Linked DNA regions of Caldivirga maquilingensis IC-167. The protein of the gene in region 2 binds, or shares a complex with, the protein of the main gene of each other region. Links are inferred from orthologs where the notes say so. Each region holds a gene or a part of one and is shown on either strand. Other genes may lie near its edges.

Region 1 (5,972 bases), 500 kb from region 2 along the record:
CCGTGGATTATTCAACCAGCCCACATTACCTACATTGATGTTAAATACGGCCTAGACACCACTGATAGGATTGAGGACTTCGTTAAGAATATTGCGCAAATAACAACAGTATCAACAATAACTATGCCTGAATTGGTTAAATTATACTCATCAGCCACAGGTATACCGAGCGGTAACTGGAGCCTATACATTCACAACTTCGGGCCAAGTGGCTGTGTCTTCTACTTAAGCTTCAATAACTACGTCTGGCCTACTAACGACACTGACTTTAGGTTAGCTATAGTTCACGCCTTAAATGCAACAGCATTGCTTCAACCATACTATGCATTAGGCATGTACTGGGCCACAACCTATGTTGGACCTATCGCACCCAACTTCAAGCCATACTACAACCCAGATAACTTACCTGTTTACCAGTATAACCTAACCCTAGCCTTACAGTACCTTGTTAAGTTCCTTGATAAGTACGGTTACTACGTTGTCTTACCCAATGGTACAGCAATAGGTGATACTAGTGGTACTCAATTACCGACAATTAACATAGTTACCATTGCGCCGTTAACCACGTTCACTAAGGAGCAGTTTGAGATTATTCAAAGTGAATTAGCACAAATAGGTGTACCGGTTTCACTCCAGTTGGTTACTGCGTCAGCCACTGATGATTGGGTTACCCCAAGTGGAACACCGGCTATAGTGGATTTAGGCTGGTGCCCAGATTGGCCTGACCCATTATTCCAGGAAATGTGGCCACTGACCAATATAATAAATGGTGGTATTAGCGGTAACTTAGCTTGGTTCAACAATAGTCTAGTCAATAATATTACTAATGAATTACCCTTCATAACTAATTTAACTGAGCAGTTGAGGCTTGATGCTGAGGTTTATAAGATAACGTATAATGAGGCACCGTACTACTGGCTACCAACTGGTTTAGAATACATGATTGTTCAACCATATGTGAAAGGCGTGATCTACAACCCATACTTAAGCTACTACTACAACACAATGTACTATGTACCATTCACCGCCACATTCTATAAGACAGTAACCACAACCACTACAACCACGTCAAGTTAATTAAATCATTAGTGTTAAAACATTCAAATTCTTATTACTTTATTATTTAATCCCTATTCATTAATCAATGCCCCTTAATGCAATGCGTATTGTCCCTAAATCCACGAAAAATAACTGAACGTAAGCCTTATATTAGGTAATTGACTTGAAGATTGATTAAGTTTATGACTGGTTCCAGTACTGTGGGCAGTAGGTTAATGCCGTGGGTAATGATAATTGCATCACCTATTCTAGCAGCCATCCAGTTAAGTAGGGGGAGTTGGGTTATTGACTTAGTATTTTGGTTAATGCTAATTGGAGTCACTGCACAATTCCTAAGCATGCTTAATGCTAAGTGGAGTTTAGCTGCATTACTACTAGTCGCTGGCTTCTCCTTAGCATGGTTGGGTAGGATTGGTTTAGTCTTCAATTACTTCATAATAACTAATGGGCTTTATCAATTAATTGGCGCGGAAAGCTGGGGTCCAATGCCTGCATCAGTGGCTTTAGCCATTATAATGGTTGCTGGTTTTGACACCTATAGTGTGGGTTTAATACTCATGGGTTATGAATCAGGTAATTTAACCATTAGGGAGGCACTGCGTGGGGTAATGAATTACTTAGTTGATTTCATGCTTAAGTACAGTTACCTCATAGCCTTCCTAATACCATTCATTATCCGTCTAATCCCGGAGATAGTGTCATGGCCGTGGTTCGTCGGCTACGATACACCTGAATACGCGGCAACACTCATGGACATGCTTATTAGGCCTGAATTCATCCACACCTGGTGGTATGATGGATGGACAATGCTTCCCCCATTACTATTCCTAGTACTTTACCCAATTGCCCACGTTGCATCACCCTGGTTAATATTTAAGTTTAATGACGCCGTATTACTTGGCTTAATTGGAGTCTCAATGAATCTAATGTTGAGGAGAATGGGGTTTAGTAGGGGGGATGCGTTATTAGCTTCATTACTGGCTGCACTTTACCCAACCATGTATACGTTATCCTGGGAATTCGCAATGCTTATGCTTGGCCTAATCATGCTGATGCTAACCCTTACTGTGATGCATGTTCACATTGAGTCGGGTAAACGCCACTGGCTAGTGCTAATGGCCTTAACAGTATTATCAGCCTTAGCCCACCAGGTCTCGGCAACGTTAACGGCATTAGTATTCATAACGTACTTCATCATTAAGGATAGGGACCCAAGGTGGCTTGGGTTAGCATTAATAGGCATTGCCGCTGATGCAGTCTACACAAACTTCACTATACTAAATGTAACCCGAACCACCAGTGGTGCCTTAACAGTATCAAGCAGTCTCATAGCTGGCTCAACTACCTCACCATATCAGGCTCTTGAAGGGTACTTGATTCAACTCATAATTAATTACTGGCCATTAATCATCCTAGTCAGCCATGGGTTAAGGAGGGGTAACTTCATAATCTACTCGCTATTAGCCTGGATACTGATTATACTACTGCCTTCAGCCCTAATACCCAGTGAAAGCTTTGTATCATGGTGGATTTGGTCACTAATGTTACCAATACCATTAGCCCCATTATTAACTAGGCCTAGGGCTCTTTCATTAATTATCTTAGCCTTGGTGATTTTACTTGATGTATCGTGGTCATGGTCAACTTTAGTGAATTACATATTCTCCACCATTGGGCCTGAAGCCACACTGGTTCAGGGTATTTACCCAAGGGCCTGCGTTATGACTCCAATGGAGAATTACGCTTATGATGCTGGATTATACATTGTTAATCACCTTAATGGTACATACGTCACTGGTTACTGCCTATACACCTTCATACACTTAGCTGATAGGTTTGGGGCCAATGTAATAGCATCATACGACCCATTAGGCACAGCGTTGAGGCTGAATGGTACAGTGTACCTTGTCACCACCCAGTATTTAAGTAACTACACGTTAATAGCCAGGTTTGGGAATGTTGAAATACTCCCATATAACACTGGTGTGGCGTATCCAGTGTACGTATTCCTTATCAAAAACGATACGAGTAGCCTTAATGGCTAGTTTAATTGGGTAAAGGTTAAATAGACCAGGTTAGCGTGTTTCACTATGGCTAAGAGAGGTGGACCGCGTACAGTAGGTGTACCGTGGAGGTTTCATTTAACGCCAGGAATATTCATGAATAGTCTAGTTAATGTTGCCGATAACAGTGGTGCGAAGGTGGTTAAGGTAATTGGTGTTGTTGGTCACTACTCTAAGAACGTGCATAGAAGGATACCCGGGGTTAGCGTGGGTGATATGGTTGTGGTTAGTGTTCAGGAGGGTAAGCCTGAAATGAGGAAGCAGATACTTAGGGCTATTGTGGTTAGGCAAAGGAGACCCTTCAGGAGGCCTGACGGTACGTGGGTTGCCTTTGAGGATAATGCAGTAGTTATAGTTACCGAGGAGGGGCAGGTTAAGGGAACTGAGGTTCATGGGCCAGTTGCCATGGAGGCCGCTCAGAGGTGGCCTCAAGTAGCCTCAATAGCAACCATGATTATTTAAAACATTGAGTAGTGATGAGTGCCAAAGACCTGACTCGGTGAGTGAGGGATTTGAACGCTGACTTCCCTTGGTGATTAACTTAATTCAATTAATGATAATGCGGAATTTCAAGTAAGGTTCCATTCATAGGCACACCCACTTCTTAGGGATGCGGTGGGATCTTGAAGTATTTAAAGCGCCTAATGATCCAGCTAGGTAATAATAATGTGGTTCCATAATAAGCGTTTAGAGTGTGGGGAATAGCATTTATGTCTCTCTTGCAATTACGTAAAGCTTAATAGTGGGTTGGCTTAACCACAGTGTTGAATACGTAATGAAAATAATTGTATTTACTAAGGATGGTGAATTACCTAGGGAGTTCACTAAGAGTGATGAAGTGGACTCATACCCCCTTACCACTGATGAAACCGTCTTCTCAAGGTATGACTTCATCGGGGTACTTGGCACTGATAGGTTTATACTCAGTGCCCTTCATAAATTAGCCGGGGTGGATAAACCAATAATAACCATAGGCTACGGTGCAGGTTACTTGAATACTATTAATGTTACGGATTTCGGTGATTTAATGAGTAGTCTTAAGAAGGGTAATTACACCGTTGAGGCGATACCAACCTTAACCACTGGTCAAGGTTACGTTGCGATTAATGATATTGTCGTAGCACCCACCAGGAGCGCTACTTTAATGGAGTACACGCTCATTATAAATAATGAATTCGCATGGAGGGATAGTGCTGATGGCTTAATAATAGCCACACCAATAGGTTCAACGGCCTATGCCCTTAGTGCCGGTGGTGTACTCATATACGGTGGCTTAAGGTCCTTTGAAATAGTACCAATTAATTCAACAAACATAGCCAGGGTTCCAGTCATAGTTCCTGATGATTCAAGAATAGTGATTAGTGACTTACTTTCAAGAAGTAAGATAGAGGTTATTGCAGATGGATTAGTTAGGAGGAGTGTCAACACAACGAAGGTAACTGTATTTAAGGGTCCTGAAATTAAACTAGTTAAATTATCCACAGCCACTGCCCTTGACCGCTATAGAAGGATTATTGAATCAATGATAAGTGACCTACCTCCAAGCGCTAAACTAATACTTAAGGTACTTGAGTACGAGGGTCCATTAACGCCTAAGGAGATTATTGAAAAGACACTCATACCTCAAAGGACTGTTAGGGCATCATTAAGATTACTCCTAAGGAAGGGGTTGGTTAATAGGCTTATAGTGCCAAGGGGTAGTAGTAGGTTGGTTGCATACGCGATAAGTAATGGAACTAAGCTTAACATTAAGTGAGACTAAAAGTAATATTAGCGTGATTTAGGGTAATACACTGAGAAAAGACTTAATAACCACTCCACTTGATGCATGTGTGGTTATTGTAAGCGTAACGCCTGAAATAGGACTGGATGAGGGATACACCTACTCAGGTGGGTTAGGGGTTCTGGAGGGTGATAAGTTCTACGCCATGGCTAGGATGAATAAGCCGTACGTAGTCATAACGCTACTCTACAATAATGGCTACGTAGACTACATCTTCGATAACAATAATAACCCAGTACCAGTGCCTCAAAGACACTCCAAGACCTTTAGAAGCATGCTGAACCCAGCGGGTTACCTTAGGATTAACTTAAAGGATACTGAAGTATACGTAAGCGTACTGGAGTATAGGCTTAATAATGCTAAGGTAGTCTTCCTAAGCCCTCAATCACCCAGGTGGGCGTATGATTTAGTTGATAGGTTGTACATTGAGAATGACATTGATAGTAAATTCTACAAGTACGCCCTATTAGCTAAAGGCGCCGCTGAATATATTAGGAGTAGGATTGGTTTAAGGAATGTTGATGTAATAGATCTTCAAGAAGCCTACACCGCAATGCTTCCACTAGTATTACCTCTACCACCCCAGAAGTACAGGATCATAATACATACACCTGGACCCTGGGGTCATCCATCATTCCCAGCTGAATTATTTAGGAGGGAATTCGGCTTCAGGTTCTTTGAGGATCCAGTAATATTAACTGAATTAGGCTTATCCATGAGTAGTGAGGTTATTGTTGTTTCTAAGAAGATGAGGGATGTGGTTTCCAAAGTCATACCGCACCACATGCATAAGGTTAGGGCCGTAACTAATGGTGTTGATGTAATTAGGTGGGTTGATGGGAGGGTGCTTAAGGCCTACATGGAGGGTGGGTTAAACATTGATGCTTTATCGAGGATAAAGAGGGAGATGGCTAGTGAACTTGAGGCTTACTTATCTAAGTATAAGCCTGGTTTAAGGATTAATGACTCATTAACGGTGGCTTGGATTAGGAGGTTAACAAGGTATAAGAGACCTGACTTCATACTAAGGTTCATTGAGGAGAACCCCCAAAGGGATGATGTAGTCT
Region 2 (6,183 bases):
TAATGTCAAGAACACATTATACAAACCATACCTCTCAACAATAGGCACCTCCTCAATCGAGTAGTCATCAAATATGAACCGCCTTTGCCTCCTAGGTTCTCCTGCCATAGCAATACTATATAGTTTATGTATTTTTAAGCATTTCTCTACTTCATGAACAGTTAGTGGTAGGTTTGTTTTTCTATCCTTATATGTTAACTGGCTTTAGCATTGGGTGGGAGATTACTGGGTAATTTCACTGCTTGGCAAAGGCCTTAGTAATTGTCCTCCGGCTGATTCTTAATGCATATGAATGATACTTTAATTATTTTGATTAACTTATTCATGTTAAGTATTATTCTTTACTTCCTTGAAAACTTAATGTACATGCAGTTGGCATCCATGGTTACGTGGGTTCAGGAATCAGCGGTATCATCAGTTATCAGGGCTGCAAACCATCATCACTTACTACTAGTACTTATGCATGCTTATTAAATAATTCACCTGCCTCAACTTGATTAACCATTAATTAGAATGATAGTAGGCACGGTTGCTGTGAATTATCCCATTATTAAGGGAGTTATTTTAAGTAGTCGAGTATTGAGTTATTCCTACGTCTACTCCTCCACTCATCCTCCTCAGTAATGCAGTTAACGCCGTAGCTATCGCAGAGTTGTGTTAATTCGCCTACTACTCTTCTCCACCAATTATTTGTTGGCACTGGGTTAATGTTTAATTTAGTCCTCATTAATCTTACTGCTGTTTCCCTTGGCCTAAACCTGTCTATTATTAATTGACTGTTAGTCTCCTTGGCTAATCTAATTATTGGCTCGTAATTGAGCCTTGAGTCATTTATGCCTGGTATTATTGGGCCTAGGAATATCCATGTTTTTACACCAGCTTTAGCAAGCTTCCTAATGGTCATTGCCCTAACCAACGGTGGTGGTGTGTTTGGTTCAATTAACTTATATGAATCACTCATTGTTGTTATCGTTAAGCCAACATCAGCCATTTCACCGCATTGTTTAAGAACATCAATATCCCTAATCACTAGGGCTGACTTGGTTTGAACACTAACATGGAATCCTGAATCGCAAAGTAGGCTTAAGGCCCTTCTACTGAGCCTATACTTTGATTCAATGGGTTGATAGGGGTCTGTTATTGTTGATAAACCAACAACACCTCTCCTAAGCCCCTTAACCTCACTGCTGAGTACTTCAATTAAATTAACCTTAACATACACGACCTCACCCCACTTAATGGCTGGTTCCCCCTTGGTGAAGTCCCTTGCATAACAGTATATGCAACCATGCTGGCAGCCTAAGTATGGGTTGAGGGCGTAGTCGTACTCGGGTAGGCCGGATTTACTTAGGGCTTTCTTAACCTTAATCTCCTTAACTATGATACTCATAGTAATCTAGCCTCCCTTAACCTCCTCAATACGTAGGATCTTGAGGCCCATTGAGCCAGCGGTAGTTTAAGTTGACTTGAGGCGAATTTAAGCGCCTCATCAAGGCTACTGAAGCTGACGTAGCTACCCTTAAACATGGCTCTAACATTCTCCCTAACGAACCAAACACCCACAGGTATATTGAAGCCTGGGTAAATCTCCCTCCAGAGAATTACGGCTGCCTGCCTATGCATACTATGAAGCGCCTCTGCTGCAGCTAACCTGGCTGCGTAGTAGCATCCACCGATGCTTGGGTAGGTGTCCCTACCCCAGTAGCCTTCACTATCGATTTCAATCACTGGTTCACTTCCCCAGGTGTTCCAAGTGCTCCCAGGCCACCATGCCTCACCCCACTCGTATAGCCAGGTGTGTGGGGCTAGTATGCCTATGAATAGGTTATTGTTACTCCTCCTGACGTAAACCCTGTACTCGCTTAACTCAGGGTAATTCTTAACCTCATTGATTAACCTACTTGAAACCTCCTCATCAACCGCAGTTATAGACCACCTAGTGGGTACGAGTCTCCTAGCCCTACCCCTACCTATGGCGCCTACGCTCATTAACCTTGAGATAACGTGCACATCAATGCCTGAGTTATAAAGCATCCAAACGGCATCATTAGCCTTTAAATCCACGTCGGAGTAAGCCTTCTCCACAGCCCTGCTTGGTTGAGGTATTGTGGATAATTTAATGCTTCTCAATGGGGCTGAGGGGCCTATTGGTGGTTCCTGTTCATTTAAGGTTACATTACCTTTAATTGGCTTAGCCAGCGTTAACTCAGTGTCCACGGGTCCGCTTGAAATAGCCATTACCTGTATGTCGTGGAGTTGCCTAGGTGGGTTCCTTGGGTCATTAACCTTGAAGATTACTGACCCCCTGATTAACGTGAGTCTACTTGATAGGAAGTCCTCAAGCCTCATGCTTAACCATGTCCTCGGTTCCTCAAGCCAACCTGTGTCCCCATGAGTGGGTGGTGTGGCTGGGTAGACTCTAACCTTAGGGTAACCTAATCTACCAACCATGATGCTTGGGGGTGAGGAGCCGTTAACATCCTGCCTACCCTCAAGGGGCTTAATCCTCCTAAGTGTCCAATTATTCACTAGTATTGGGCAGTACGCTAACCCGCATAGGTTATACTCCCCACGGCATTTAATGCATAGTTCAGGGTTAATCCGCACTACGCATTAGATGGTGCTTAGGATGGTTAAATACCTTTCACTCAATGAGTATACTTACTTAACTTAATTAGGGTAATTACCTAGCGTTTAAGTATCCTGACTCCTAATACGTCTTGGAAGAACCTAATGGTCTCCTCCCTACTTACCCTATGATCCTTACCCACGTCTGCCCTTGCCCTACGCCTATACTGAACCCTGAACCCGGGTCTAGCTAGGGTTACTGCAACATCGAAGCCAAATATGCCTAATGCTGGGTCATACCTAGAGCCGGGTACAAGTATGTGCTCCCTAATACCGAAGCTTACGTTACCTGCATTGAAGCTCTCCTCCCTAAGCGTGAAGTCAACCGCCGCCAGGGCCCTTAGTAGGAACCAGACGGCTTCATTCCTCCTTAAGGTGACTAATAGGCCTATTGGCTCACCTCTCCTTATTCCGAAGTCCTTAATTGACTTATGGGCAAGCCTATAGGATGGTGTCCTCCCAGTTAACTCAGACATAACCTTAGCGGCCTTCTCAAGCCTCTCACCACTCTGCCCAATCCCCATATTCACAGCCACACTCCATATGAATATCCTTCTCATTGGGTGACCTGTATCAAGTGTGAACTTCCTCCAATCCAGGTCACTGGGTTTTATTGCCCTTAAATCAATGGTTGATAGGTCAATGGCCGGCATCACTCAGTCACCTTCACCACTGGTGATTCCTTACCGATAACGAGTAGGTAGTTTAATACCGTCCTGAACTCAGAGTCCTTAGCCTTAACCGTGGCTATGGCGTCCCTCTTCCTAAACGACCTAACCCAATTAATTAAAGTACCGTGCCTCCCCACGTTAACACCGTTGAAGGCTATTACGTATTGGTTAGGCTGCATTGGGTAGTAATCCATTAACTTACCGTCCTCAAGATTAACCACAACGCTCCCAAGCGTCTCATACTTCCTACCCTCATCCTGGTCAACAATTATGTTCCTCCCATCATGTAGGTTTAACTGAATCTTACCTGCCTTAACCATGGTCTTATCCTCAATCCTACACACCTTTACGCCTGCCTCAGACTTATCAATCCTAATAGGCCTTAGGAAGTTAACTGGATCAGGTATAATCCTGTAGTACTCGTTTATTGGCGTTAACTCAATAACATCCATTAAGCCGACTGGGTACTTGTAATCCCTCCTGACCTTACCATCAACCTTAACATACCCCTTACCTATTATTAACCTAGCCTCCCTAAGGGTCTTAGCGTAGTGGAATACATCCCTAAGAAGCACCGCGAGGGGTATGCTTGAGTTAGCCGGGTGGGGTCCTGGGCTTGGTTTAATTGACCACGGCGCCCCCTTCCTCTCCACAGGCCACCATTCAGGTGATGTTGATCTCCTTAAATGCGTCATGATTGACCACCCTGCTGTGGTGTTATAACCTCCCTAACACCCGCCTTAGCCTCCCTAGCCTTCCTAGTCTTATCAATTGCAGCAACCCTAGCCTTATCGCTTTGATCAAGCTCCACGATAACTACCTTAGATGGGTGTATTGGGTAGTACACAGCCTCACCACTGGGTTTCTTAAATGAAGCCGAGTCAACGTATATCCTCACTCTCTTATAATCAACCCTAGTCACCTTACCCCTAGTACCCTTAAAGTCCCCCCTCAGTATTAGCACGGTATCCCCAACCCTAACAGGTATCCTCCTTATACCCAACTGCCTCTGAAGATCCTTAGATAATGGTGCAGTCAATAACCTACGCCTAGCATGCCAAGGCGCCTTAGTAAGCGCCTTATGCTGCTTCCTGGGTTGACTCGATGATGTTAACACAGGCATGTTATTATCCTTAAACCCACGCTTAATTGCCCTTATAAAATTAACTATAAGTCACTAATGCAATGCGCCTTAACCTCATTAACAAGCGTTGACGCGTACTGGAGAACCCTCCTTAAAAATTCATTACTTATTACGCATTCCACACTTAACCCCTTCAATGACTTTAATAAGCATTGAATAACCCTAACATACTCGTCACTCAAGGAGTCACTATAATTCGATTCAAACTCAATTACGTTTAATTTAATTAACCTCAGTGATTGAGCTAAGGCATATATACCCAGCACCTTAATCAACTCCTCATTACTAATACCCAACTCCGCAGCATCAATTATAGTGTCCTGAACCTCGGAGTGAATCCTTTCAAGGAAATCCCCGGAGCCGCAGCTACTCATTAATCCCTTCACTAATTCATCCACATTAAGCACCAGTTAATTAGATTCATGGGTTTATAAGTAAAACCTCATTGATTCACCGGAAGCATATGCCTCAACTGATGAGGAGTCTACTGAGAAGCCTTTTAAAAGGGGTGGTTTAATTTAGTTTGCGTGAAGATAAAATACTATGAATGGGTTAGGCATGGTATAACTGAACCATTACTGAAGGTTCAAATATTTAAGAAGGTTGAGGACGGTAAGATTGTGGCAATGTACGATATAATGTATTACTCGAATAAGTTGATCACAGTGTACGAGAATTCAACACTAGATGGCCCAGTCATAGTTGAGGAGAATGATGAAGTTAACCTAGCCAATGTACTTAAGTTAGTTAAGAAGTACTACGATGAAGCCACTGATGATTTAATAATAAGGGGGGAAAGGTACCTTGGGGAGAAGCTTATTGAATTAATAGCATTGGAGGAGAGCGAGCGAGTTTAGCGTTAAATGGGAATTAACCCAATAATTTTAATTCACCATTAACTCTGCTGTAAGCCTCATTCATAAACTCCAGCCATAACTAATGTAATCCCTAAAGAACCCTACCAACAATAAGCCTCATAGCCTTAACATAATCACCCACAATGCACCTCCTTAAAGACCTCTAAGACTTAGTACAGTGGATTGTACATGAAGTCGACATAAGCCTTATCATATTGCATGGCTTAAAGCCCGCATAGTAAATCCCTTAACCATACACCCACTGGACTTAATCATGCTGATTAAGCCAATAGTAATTCATGTACTGTAGTATGTTTAATTTCAGGGAATAGGGCAGTAATGGAGAGGAGTGTAGGGGGAGCCATACCTTAGCGGGCCCGCCGGGATTTGAACCCGGGTCCTACGGCTCCGGAGGCCGCCGCTCTAATCCATGCTGAGCTACGGGCCCTTAGGTGAGTTGATGCCATTTAACTATTTTAGTGTTTCTCAATAAGGCTTAGCGCATTATTGCCTTGAACCCTGCTACATATGATGTAAGGTTAACGTAACCCATGTAAATCATGAAAATCATAACGGCGTATATGGCTATAGTGACTAGTATGGGTGGTGATGCGTAGAGTGTGTTTACGCTACCTATTGTTAACCATAGGCTGTTTAACGCTGGGACGAGGAATGTTAACATGAACAACACCATGATTACTAATGCTATGATTAATATCTTACTGTCTCTCAACGCATACTTAAACTCCCTACGCATGATACTCTGCTTAATCATATAGGAGTACACTGATAATGCTATTGAGGCTACTGCTATTACTATTACTGGGATAACGTTAAGCACGTATATTAATGGTACGTTTCCAATGGTCTTGGTTGAAATAGT

Evidence for each region. Proteins that work in one complex are often made in the same cells at the same time.
Region 1: CMAQ_RS09425 (region 2) and CMAQ_RS06830 share a complex: the UniProt entries of both Methanocaldococcus jannaschii proteins name them as parts of the 50S ribosomal subunit. The link is inferred for Caldivirga maquilingensis IC-167 from one-to-one orthologs.

Annotation. Positions count from the first base shown.
Region 1 is NC_009954.1:1,403,545-1,409,516, forward strand. The notes cover bases 2,078-4,866. They hold CMAQ_RS06830 (50S ribosomal protein L14), read left to right. Parts: upstream 2,078-3,149; coding sequence 3,150-3,584; downstream 3,585-4,866. Other genes in these bases: CMAQ_RS06825 (hypothetical protein), read left to right, coding at 2,078-3,104; CMAQ_RS06835 (MarR family transcriptional regulator), read left to right, coding at 3,898-4,866. In the rest of the region: CMAQ_RS06820 (ABC transporter substrate-binding protein), read left to right, coding at 1-1,077; more of CMAQ_RS06825, read left to right, coding at 1,260-2,077; more of CMAQ_RS06835, read left to right, coding at 4,867-4,878; CMAQ_RS06840 (glycogen/starch/alpha-glucan phosphorylase), read left to right, coding at 4,955-5,972. UniProt on the Methanocaldococcus jannaschii protein: Binds to 23S rRNA. Forms part of two intersubunit bridges in the 70S ribosome.
Region 2 is NC_009954.1:1,907,944-1,914,126, forward strand. Bases 1,485-4,484 are described here. They hold CMAQ_RS09425 (50S ribosomal protein L5), read right to left. Parts: upstream 3,282-4,484; coding sequence 2,688-3,281; downstream 1,485-2,687. Other genes in these bases: CMAQ_RS09420 (Nre family DNA repair protein), read right to left, coding at 1,485-2,607; CMAQ_RS09430 (30S ribosomal protein S4e), read right to left, coding at 3,281-3,994; rplX (50S ribosomal protein L24), read right to left, coding at 3,991-4,422; CMAQ_RS09440 (hypothetical protein), read right to left, coding at 4,467-4,484. Outside these bases: CMAQ_RS09405 (purine-cytosine permease family protein), read right to left, coding at 1-108; CMAQ_RS09415 (SPL family radical SAM protein), read right to left, coding at 560-1,390; more of CMAQ_RS09420, read right to left, coding at 1,387-1,484; more of CMAQ_RS09440, read right to left, coding at 4,485-4,850; CMAQ_RS09445 (hypothetical protein), read left to right, coding at 4,971-5,300; CMAQ_RS09455 (hypothetical protein), read right to left, coding at 5,797-6,183. UniProt on the Methanocaldococcus jannaschii protein: This is one of the proteins that bind and probably mediate the attachment of the 5S RNA into the large ribosomal subunit, where it forms part of the central protuberance.